DNA from 2 places in the Sphingomonas sanxanigenens DSM 19645 genome. Region 1 is predicted to be linked to the other one. Evidence: predicted binding sites of a transcription regulator. Region 1 holds the regulator's gene; the other holds the start of a gene.
What was found. The regulator LexA, encoded in region 1, represses DNA repair genes until DNA is damaged. The targets are predictions, from matches to a motif close to GTTCCNCNCTTGTTCT.
Positions count from the first base shown of each region.

Region 2: the regulator LexA is predicted to act here: its motif matches at 2,549-2,564, upstream of recA (recombinase RecA).

Region 1 covers NZ_CP006644.1:5,669,839-5,675,350, reverse strand. The annotation lists gene NX02_RS26060 (molybdopterin molybdotransferase MoeA) at 1-1,009, shown strand, start outside; gene lexA (transcriptional repressor LexA) at 1,067-1,753, shown strand; gene maiA (maleylacetoacetate isomerase) at 1,879-2,505, shown strand; gene ligA (NAD-dependent DNA ligase LigA) at 2,554-4,671, shown strand; gene NX02_RS26040 (Fe2+-dependent dioxygenase) at 4,747-5,430, shown strand.
Region 2 covers NZ_CP006644.1:1,372,370-1,377,881, reverse strand. The annotation lists gene trmFO (methylenetetrahydrofolate--tRNA-(uracil(54)-C(5))-methyltransferase (FADH(2)-oxidizing) TrmFO) at 1-1,302, shown strand, start outside; gene recA (recombinase RecA) at 1,404-2,474, opposite strand; gene NX02_RS06440 (response regulator) at 2,594-2,965, opposite strand; gene NX02_RS06435 (hybrid sensor histidine kinase/response regulator) at 3,078-5,471, opposite strand.

The DNA.
Region 1 (5,512 bases):
GCGCTTCGCCGACCTCGAAGACAAGCTGACGGTGATCGGCGAAAGCGCCGCGGGACGCCCGTTCGACGGCGATGTCGGCGCCGGCCAGGCGGCCCGCATCTTCACCGGTGCGGCGCTGCCGCCGGGCGCGGATACCGTGTTGCTGCAGGAAGAGGCACGGCGCGAGGGCGACGCGCTGTGGCTCGACGGCGAAGGCCCGTTGCGCCGGGGCGCCCACATCCGCCGCGCCGGTTCGGACTTTCTTACCGGCGACATGCTGATCGAAGCCGGCATCCGCCTCGGCCCGGCGCAGCTCGGCCTCGCGGCGATGGGCGGGCATGGCCGCCTGCCCGTCCGGCGCCGCGTGCGCGTGGCGATGGTCGCGACCGGTGATGAACTGGCGCTGCCCGGGGCGCCGCTGGTCGAAGGCGTCCTGCCCGCCTCCAACGGCCCCATGCTGCGCGGGCTGCTCGCCGGATTGCCGGTCGAGATCGTCGACCTCGGCATCCTTCCCGACCGGCTCGACGTCCTGGCCGACGCCTTTCGCGCCGTCGAGGCCGACATCCTCGTCACCACCGGCGGCGCGTCCGTCGGCGATCACGACCTCGTCCGCCCCGCGCTGGCCGCGGCCGGCGCCGAAATCGACTTCTGGCGGATCGCGATGAAACCGGGCAAGCCGCTGATGGCGGGACGCCTCGGCAACACCGTCGCGCTCGGGCTGCCTGGCAATCCGGTCTCCGCCTTCGTCACCGCCCGCCTCTTCCTCGTGCCCCTGGTGGCGGCGCTGTCCGGGGCCGCGCAGCCTGCGCCCACGCCGTTGCCCGGCGTGCTCGGCGGCGACCTGGCGGCAACCGCCAACCGCGCCGAATATGTGCGCGCGCGCATCGTCGACGGCCGCCTGGTTCCCAGCGCCACCCAGGACAGCGCGGCGATGCGCGCGCTCGCCCGCGCCGATGCGCTGATCTTTCGCGAAGCCCACGCCGAACCCGCAAAAACCGGCGAGTCGTGCTTCTTTCTGCCGCTCGCTTGACACCTTTTGTTCCGCGCTTTACGTGTTCGCCATTCGTTCCTTTGGAAGGTGCTGGCGATGTTGACCCGCAAGCAGCATGAGCTGATCTGCTTCATCCACGACCGGCTCGCCGAAACCGGCGTGTCGCCTTCGTTCGAGGAGATGAAGGAAGCGCTGGACCTGAAGTCGAAATCGGGTGTCCACCGCCTGATCAGCGCGCTCGAGGAGCGCGGCTTCCTCCGCCGTCTGGCCAACCGCGCCCGCGCGCTCGAAGTCGTCAAGATGCCCGAGCGCGCCGAGCGCAAGCCGGCTGCGGCGGCATCCGCCCCGGTGGCCGCGCCCGCCAGGGCGCCGGCCCGCGCGGTGCCGATTGCCGCGAACGACGTGGTCGAAATCCCGCTGCACGGCCGTATCGCCGCTGGCGTGCCGATCGAGGCGATGGAGAGCGACCGCATGCTCTCGGTGCCCGCCGCCCTGCTCGGCACCGGCGATCATTATGCGCTGGAAGTCTCCGGGGATTCGATGGTCGAGGCCGGCATTCTCGACGGCGACTATGCGCTGATCCGCCGCACCGACATCGCCCGCGATGGCGAGATCGTCGTGGCGCTGGTCGACGATGCCGAGGCGACGCTCAAATATTTCCGCCGCGAAGGCTCGATGGTCCGCCTCGACCCGGCCAACCGCGCCTATGATCCGCAACGCTACGCGCCGGACCAGGTGCGCATCCAGGGCAAGCTGGCCGGGTTGCTGCGCCGCTATCATTGATGCCAACTAAGCCCCTCCCCTTCAGGGGAGGGGTTGGGGTGGGGAATGACCGGCTGCTCCGAACCTGGCGACAGACCCTCACCCCAACCGCTCCCCTGAAAGGGAGGAAAAGAAGGGGAGAGAAGATGCCCATTCGCCTGTTCGATTATTGGCGCTCATCTGCCAGCTATCGCGTTCGCATCGCACTGAACCTCAAGGGCGTCGCCTATGAGCGGGTCGCGGTCGATCTGCTGGCCAGCGAACAGCGCGCGCCTGGGCATCTCGCGCGCAACCCGCAGGGCTTCGTGCCGACCCTGGAGATCGACGGGATCGAACTGACGCAGAGCCTTGCGATCATCGACTATCTCGACGCCAACTATCCCGACCCGCCGATGGTCTCGAAGGATCCCGCCCGGCGCGCCAAGACGCTGGCGCAGGCGCTGACGATCGTCGCCGACATCCATCCGCTCAACAATCTTCGCGTGCTCAAGCATCTCAAGCGCGAATTCGGCGTCGACGACGCCGCGCGCGACGACTGGTATCGCCATTGGCTGCGTGAGGGTCTGCTCGCGCTGGAAGCCATGGCCACCGGTTCCGGCCGCTACCTCGGCGGCGACGCGCCCGATATGGCCGATGTCTGCCTGGTGCCGCAGATGTACAATGCCCGCCGCTTCGAACTGCCGCTCGACGATTTTCCCACGCTCGTCAGGATCGATGCCGCCGCGCAGGAGATCGACGCATTCGCCGCGGCGCATCCGGATCAGGCCAAGTAGCGTTCCGAGATACTTGATCCGCCGCGCCGCCGGTGGGAGAGGGTCGGCATGACCGACGAGGAAGCCGCCGCCGAACTCGCCCATCTCGCCAGCGAGATCGCCCGCCACAACCGCCTGTACCATGATCAGGACGCGCCAGAGATCAGCGACGCCGATTATGACGGCCTGATCCGGCGCAACGCCGCGCTGGAGGCGGAATTTCCGCACCTCGTCCGCAGCGATTCGCCCTCGCGGCTGGTCGGCGCCCAAGCGACCGGCGTGCTCGCCAAGGTGACGCACGCGCGCGCGATGCTGAGCCTGGAGAACGCGTTCGACGATGCCGACGTCATCGAATTCGTGCTGCGCGTCCGCCGCTTCCTCGCGCTCGGCGAGGGCGATCGCGTCGCGCTGACCGCCGAACCCAAGATCGACGGCCTCTCCTGTTCGCTGCGCTACGAGAAGGGCAGGCTGGTGCTGGCGGCGACGCGCGGCGACGGCCAGGTGGGCGAGGATGTGACCCCCAACGTCCGCACCATATCCGACATTCCGGAGCAGTTGCCGGCCGGTGTGCCCGACGTCTTCGAGATCCGCGGCGAGGTCTACATGGCCAAGGCCGATTTCGCCGCGCTCAACGCGCGCCTGCTGGCCGAGGCCGGCGACCCCGCGAAGGCACGGCAATTCGCCAATCCGCGCAACGCCGCCGCCGGATCGCTGCGCCAGAAGGATGCGGCGATCACCGCGGCCCGCCCGCTGCGCTTCCTGGCGCATGGCTGGGGTGAAGTGTCCGCACTGCCCGCCGAGACCCAGCATGGCGTGATGCGCGCGATCGAGAACTGGGGGCTGCCGGTGAGCGACCTGCTCGTCGAATGCGTCCAGGTGGAAGCGGCGCTCGCGCATTACCGGCGCATCGAGGCGCGCCGCGCCGACCTGCCGTTCGACATCGACGGCGTCGTCTACAAGGTCGATCGGCTCGACTGGCAGCAGCGGCTGGGCTTCGTCGCCAAGGCACCACGCTGGGCGATCGCGCACAAATTTCCCGCCGAGCGCGCGCAGACGACGCTGCGTGCGATCGACATCCAGGTCGGCCGCACCGGCAAGCTCACCCCGGTCGCGCGGCTGGAGCCGGTGACGGTGGGCGGCGTCGTCGTCACCAACGCGACCCTGCACAATGCCGACGAGATCGAGCGGCTCGGCGCACGGCCGGGCGACCGCGTCGTCGTCCAGCGCGCGGGCGACGTCATCCCCCAGGTCGTCGAGGTGCTGACCCGCGACGAGGAGCGTCTCGCCTTCCTCTTCCCCGCCCAGTGTCCCGAATGTGGCTCGGATGCGGTGCGCGAGGAGGGCGAGGTCGACATTCGCTGCACCGGCGGGCTGATCTGCCCCGCGCAGCGCGTCGAGCGGCTCCGCCACTTCGTGTCGCGCGCCGCGCTCGACATCGAGGGACTCGGCGGAACGACGATCGAAAGCTTCTTCCGCGACGGGCTGATCGAATCGCCGGCGGACATCTTCCGCCTGCACGAAAAGCGTGACGAACTGCTGCAGCGGGAGCGATGGGCGGAAACCTCGGTCGATAATCTGCTGAAGGCGATCGACGACCGCCGCAACGCACCGCTCGACCGCGTGCTGTTCGCGCTCGGCATCCGCCACGTCGGCGGCGTCACCGCACGCGACCTCGCGCGCCGTTACCGCTCGTTCGAAGCGTTCCTCGGCGTGGTCGAGGCCGCCCGCGCCGCACGCAGCGGGCTGGAGCCGACGCCGGCCGAACCCGAGCGAAAGTTCGTGATCCGCCGCGACAAGGCCACCGTCGCCGCGATCGACACCCCCGGCGTCGGCCCCGAAGTCGCCAACGCGCTGCTCGATTTCTTCGACGAGGCGCACAACCGCGAGGTGATCGACGCGCTGCGCGACGCCGGCCTCACCCCCGCGGACGTGATTCACGAGACGCGCGCCTCCGAAGTCAGCGGCAAGACCGTGGTGTTCACCGGCTCGCTGGAGACGATGAGCCGCGACGAGGCCAAGGCGCAAGCCGAGGCACTGGGCGCGAAGGTCTCGGGATCGGTCTCCGCCAAGACCGATCTCGTCGTCGCGGGGCCGGGCGCCGGCTCCAAGCTCAAGAAGGCGAGCGATCTCGGTATCAAGGTGATCGACGAGGCGGAGTGGGCAAAGATCGTCGCCGCGGCGGGGTGAAACGGGGCCGCGGGGGTATGCAATGGGGCGGAACCGCCCATTGCCTCGCCTATTGCGAGCCGTTATCAGCACCGCATGATCCTCCATATCGAGAAGGTGCTGGATGGCGCGGCGCTGGCGCGGTTTCGGCATATGCTGGCCGATGCGCCGTGGGCCGACGGCAGGGTAACCGCCGGCTATCAGTCGGCGATCGCCAAGCGCAACCTGCAACTGCCGGAGGATTGCGCGGCGGCACGCGAACTGGGCGGAGCGATCGAGGCGGCGCTGGCGCGCAGCCTGCTGTTCCAGGCGGCGGCGCTGCCGGCGCGCATCTTCCCGCCATTGTTCAACCGCTATGAAGGCGGGCATGATTTCGGCACGCATGTCGACAATGCGATCCGCATCGTGCCGCGCACGGGAGAGCGGATCCGCACCGATCTGTCCGCCACGGTGTTCCTCGCCGATCCCGCCGACTATGACGGTGGCGAACTGTTGATCGAGGATGTCTATGGCGCCCAGTCGGTCAAGCTGCCGGCCGGCGACATGATCCTCTATCCCGCGACCAGCCTGCACCGCGTGGCGCCGGTGACGCGCGGCGCGCGCGTCGCCAGCTTCTTCTGGATCCAGAGCCTGATCCGCGAAGATGCGCAGCGCGGCATCCTGTTCGACATGGACATGGCGATCCAGCGATTGCGCGCCGATGTCGGCGACGACCACCCGTCGCTCGTCACGCTGACGGGATGCTATCACAATCTGCTGCGACGCTGGGCCGACTGCTGAGCACGGCCCCCTGCTGTCGACATTCGATCGCCCATGCCGCAATGGCTCCTTTTGTGGGGCAACGCGTTTGGGTGGACAGTTA
Region 2 (5,512 bases), 1.9 Mb from region 1:
CAGGTCCATATCATCGGCGGCGGTCTGGCAGGGTCGGAGGCCGCGTGGCAGCTCGCCCAGGCCGGCTTCTCCGTGCGGCTGTCCGAGATGCGCGGGGTGGAAGGCACGCCCGCGCACCAGACCGACCGGCTCGCCGAACTGGTCTGTTCGAACAGCTTCCGCTCCGACGATGCCGACAGCAACGCGGTGGGCCTGCTTCACGCCGAGATGCGGACGATGGGATCGCTGATCCTGAGCCGCGCCGATGCGCATCGCGTGCCCGCCGGCTCGGCGCTGGCGGTCGATCGCAACGGCTTTTGCGATGCGGTGACGCAGGCGGTGGAGGCGCACCCGCTGATCGAACTGGTCCGCGAGCGCGTCGACATCTTGCCCGAGGGCCCCGCGATCATCGCCACCGGGCCGCTCACCGCCGCCCCCCTCGCCGCCGCGATCGCCGGCGAGACCGGCACCGAGGCGCTGGCCTTCTTCGACGCGCTGGCGCCGATCGTCCATCGCGACAGCATCGATTTCGACATCGCCTGGTTCCAGTCGCGCTGGAACAAGGGCGACGGCAAGGATTACATCAACTGCCCGCTCGACCGGGAACAGTATGACGCGTTCATCGCCGGTCTGCTGGAAGGCGAGAAGAGCGCGTTCAAGGAATGGGAGAAGGACACGCCCTATTTCGACGGCTGCATGCCGATCGAGGTGATGGCGGAGCGCGGCCCCGAGACGCTGCGCCACGGTCCCATGAAGCCGGTGGGGCTCGACGATCCGCGCACCGGGCGCTGGCCGCACGCGGTCGTCCAGCTTCGGCAGGACAATGCGCTGGGCACGTTGTGGAACATCGTCGGCTTCCAGACCAAGCTGAAGCATGCCGAGCAGGTGCGGCTGTTCCGTACCATCCCCGGTCTCGAGAACGCCCAGTTCGCGCGGCTGGGCGGGCTGCACCGCAACACCTTCATCCAGAGCCCCAGGCTGCTCGACGGCGAGTTGCGGCTGCGCTCGCGCCCCAACATCCGCTTCGCGGGCCAGATCACCGGCTGCGAGGGCTATGTCGAATCCGCCGCGGTGGGGATGCTCGCGGGGCGTTTCCTGGCCGCCGAACTGGCAGGCACCACGCTCAGCACGCCGCCGGCCACGACCGCGCTGGGCGCGCTGCTGGGGCACATCACCGGCGGCGCGGCGGCGGAGACCTTCCAGCCGATGAACGTCAATTTCGGGCTGTTCCCACCGGTCGAGGGCAAGAAGCGCAAGGTCGATCGCAAGATGCAATATACTGCACGCGCCCGCGCCGACCTCGAAAGCTGGCTGGCGGCCTGACGCTCGCGCCCCGCCCGGTATACGACAAGGCCCGCCGCGTCCGGTGACGCGACGGGCCTCGGGTGCTTGAAACGGGGTTCGTGTCCCGGGCCTCGTCAGGCTCAGAGATCGTCGTCCGCCTCGGGTCCCACCATCATCTCTTCCGCCACCTTCTCGGTGCGGCTGCGGATCGCCTTTTCCAGGCGCGCCATCACTTCGGGATTGTCGCGCAGATAGGTCTTCGCATTTTCGCGGCCCTGGCCGATCCGGATCGAATCATAGGAGAACCACGAACCGGACTTCTCGACGAGGCCGGCCTTCACGCCGATGTCGAGCACTTCGCCGGTCTTGGAGACGCCCTCGCCATACATGATGTCGAATTCGACCTGCTTGAACGGCGGCGCCACCTTGTTCTTCACCACCTTCACGCGGGTGGTGTTGCCGACGATTTCGTCGCGATCCTTGATCTGGCCGGTGCGGCGGATGTCGAGGCGGACCGACGCGTAGAATTTCAGCGCATTGCCGCCCGTCGTCGTCTCGGGGCTGCCATACATCACGCCGATCTTCATGCGGATCTGGTTGATGAAGATCACCGTGCAGCGCGAGCGGCTGATCGAACCGGTGATCTTGCGCAGCGCCTGGCTCATCAGGCGGGCCTGCAGGCCGACATGGCTGTCCCCCATCTCGCCCTCGATTTCGGCGCGCGGCACCAGCGCCGCCACCGAGTCGATCACCAGCACGTCGATCGCGTTGGAGCGCACCAGCGTGTCGGTGATCTCCAGCGCCTGCTCCCCGGTATCGGGCTGGCTGACGATCAGCTCGTCGATGTCGACGCCCAGCTTCTTGGCATAGCCCGGATCGAGCGCATGTTCGGCATCGATGAAGGCGGCGGTGCCGCCGATCTTCTGCGCCTCGGCGATCGCGTGGAGCGCCAGCGTGGTCTTGCCCGACGATTCGGGGCCGAAGATCTCGATGATGCGCCCGCGCGGCAAGCCGCCGATGCCGAGCGCGATATCCAGCCCCAGCGATCCGGTGGAAACCGATTCGATCTCGATCTTTTCGCGGCTGCCCAGCTTCATCGCCGAGCCCTTGCCGAAGGCGCGATCGATCTGCGCCAATGCTGCTTCGAGTGCTTTCTGCCTGTCCATATTTCCCGCCGAATCCGCGCCGATGACCCGAAGTTGCGCTGCCATGGGCCAAGCCTCCCGTAGTCGCTCCGCGCGAACCGTTCAACGCGGTGGCAACCTAGTATCCGATTTGTTCTACCGGAACAAGAGGAGAACTTTCAGGGAAAATGCGGGCTCCGCGCCGGTCAGCCCTCCCCGGGCTGATGCTGCCGGAGCTGGTTCAGCGCCCGCTCGACCGAATCGATCGTGAAGGGCTTCGCCAGAACCGGCGCGGCGCGATGCGCCATCGGCGTCTCACCAACGACGCCGCCGGTCGCGAGCAGGAAGGGCCGCCCGGCATCGGCGAGCGCATCCGCCACCGGCCAGCACGCCTCGCCGCGCAGGTGCACGTCGAGGATCGCGGCGTCGAAGGTCGCGCCGTCGACCTGGCTCATCGCGTCCGAAACCGTATCCGCCGTGCCGGCGACGCGATGGCCGAGCGCTTCGAGGAAATCTTCGAGCATCATCGCGATCAGCGGTTCGTCCTCGATGATCAAAAACGTCTGGGAGGTGGCCATCATGCCTCTTTTTTGTTGGCGACCGTCGTTACGGCCCCGCGCACTATAGATCGGAACGATTTCGACTTCCTTAATCTGAATTATATTTCGTTCCGGCTGCGCGACGGCCCCGTCAAGCCCCCAGCCGCTCGCGGGTCGCCTCGGCAAGCTGCTGCATCGAGAAGGGCTTCGCCAGGAAGCCGACATTGGCGATGTCGATCGAGCGGCGCAGCTGTTCCTCGGCATAGCCCGACATGAACAGGATCGGCAGATCGGGCATCCGCCGGCGCGCATGGTTGACCAGCGTCGGCCCGTCCATCGCCGGCATCACCACGTCCGAGATCAGCAGGTCGATAGGGTCGCCGCGATCGAGGATCTCCAGCGCTTCCTCGCCATTTTCCGCCGTCAGCACCGTATAGCCATGCCGGGCGAGCGCCCGTTCGGTGACGCTGCGCACCATCTCCTCATCCTCCACCAGCAGCACGGTGCCGCTGCCCCACAGCTCGCCCAGCCGCTGCCGCGGTGCCTGCCGTGCGTCGCCGCCGGCCTCGACCCTGTGGACGGGCAGGTAGATCACGAATTCGGTGCCCTGCCCCGGCCGGCTGTCCGCGAAGATCGAACCGCCCGATTGCTTGACGATGCCATAGACGGTGGAGAGCCCCAGCCCCGTGCCCTTGCCGACCTCCTTGGTGGTGAAGAAGGGCTCGAAGATCTTGGGCAGGATCTCGGGCGGGATGCCGGTGCCGGTGTCGGCCACGCTGAACGCGGTGTAGTCGGCCACCGGCAGCATGTCGGTCGCCATGCGGCGCACCTCGGCGGCGGAGACCGCGAAGGTCTGGATCGTCAGCGTGCCGCCGCCCCGCGGCAGCATCGCGTCGCGCGCGTTGACCGCTAGGTTGACGATCACCTGCTCGAGCTGCCCCGGATCGGCGCGCACCGGCCCCAGGTCGCGGCCATGCTTCACGACGAGCGTGACCGTTTCGCCCAGCAGCCGCTTGAGGAGGTTGGAGACCTCCGAGATCGTATCGGGCAGCTGCAGGGTCTGCGGCCGCAGCGTCTGCTGCCGCGAGAAGGCGAGCAGCTGGCGTGTCAGGCTGGCCGCGCGGTTGGAATTGGCCTTGATCTGCTGGATGTCGTCATAATCGCTGTCGCCCGGCGTGTGGCGCATCAGCATCAGATCGCAATGGCCGATGATCGCGGTCAGCACATTGTTGAAATCATGCGCGACGCCGCCGGCGAGCTGGCCCACCGCCTGCATCTTGGTGGCCTGCGCAACCTGGCGCTTGAGCCGCGATTCCTCGCTGCTGTCCTTCAGGCTGAGCAACACCGCGGCATCGCCGAGGCTCCGCGCGCCGGCGATGGTCAGCGCCACCGGCTCATCGGGCAAATGCGCCAGACGCACCGCGACGTCGCCGGACAGCGCACGCCCGCTGGCGAAGCGGTGGACCGCGTCGGCGACCGCCGCCTTGTCCTCACGGACGACGAGATCGCCCGGATAGAGCGGCGGGCTGGCCGGATCGATTCCCGCCGCCTGCACGAAGGCCTCGTTGAAGAACAGGAAGCGGCCGTCGCGGTCGGCGAGCGCGAGGCCCATCGGCAGCATCGTCAGCAGGGTCTGGATGTGGCCCGAAGCGGCGCCTGCATTGGCGCCGCCGCCCGCCGGATCGTCGATCAGCAGCAGCAGGGTGGCGCCTTCCTCCACGCCCAGCGGCACCTGGATCATCCGCAGCGGCACGCCCTGCGCGCCCTCCCGCGCGAAACGGATCGATCCGCCGCGGTCGGCGGTCAGCAGGGGAACGAAATCGGCACCGGTCAGAGACGCGTCGGCGCGCCGCTCCGCGCGGGTCGCAAAGGCGGGATTGGCGGCGAGGATGCGTCCCTCGCCATCCACGATCACCGCCATCACCCCGGCGTCGCCCAGCCGCTGCCCCCCCTCGCCCCCGACCAGCACCCGCGCCTGCCCGGCAAGGTCATGGGCGCCGGCGCTGCGGCTGAAGCGCCAGACGAGATGATCCTCGGCCGCCCCCGCGCGCTGCACATCGACGCCGATCGCGCCGCCGTCATGGCGGAAGGGTGCGGCGGCACCGGCGCCGTCGCGCCATGCCGAACGGCCCGCGGCGGTGAGCCGTTCGACCACCGCCTCGTCCACCGGCAATCCCGGGGGCGTTTCCAGCCCGGGGAACCAGCGGCCGAACATGTCGCTGGCACAGACCAGCCGCCCGGCGCGATCGGTGATGGCGACGGCCGCGCCCGCGGCGTCGGCGGCGGCGCGCACCAGCGCCCAGTCGGCGATCACGACCTCTTCGGGAATGCTGGGATGAAGCCGCCCGAACAGCCAGACGAGCGTGGCGCCGGCGATCACCAGCGCCGCCATGCCCGCGCCCAGGCGCCAGTCGCCCACCGCCCAGCCGATCAGCGCGGCGGAGCCGAGCGCCCCTGCCCCGACCGCCGCGAGCGTCAGGCCATCGGCGCCTGGCCGTTCGGCGAACGGCGCAGTGCGGGCAGGATCGGACGGGGGCGGGGCCATGCGGGTCATGAGCCTTCGGCCGCGCGCGACGGCCAGTCAAT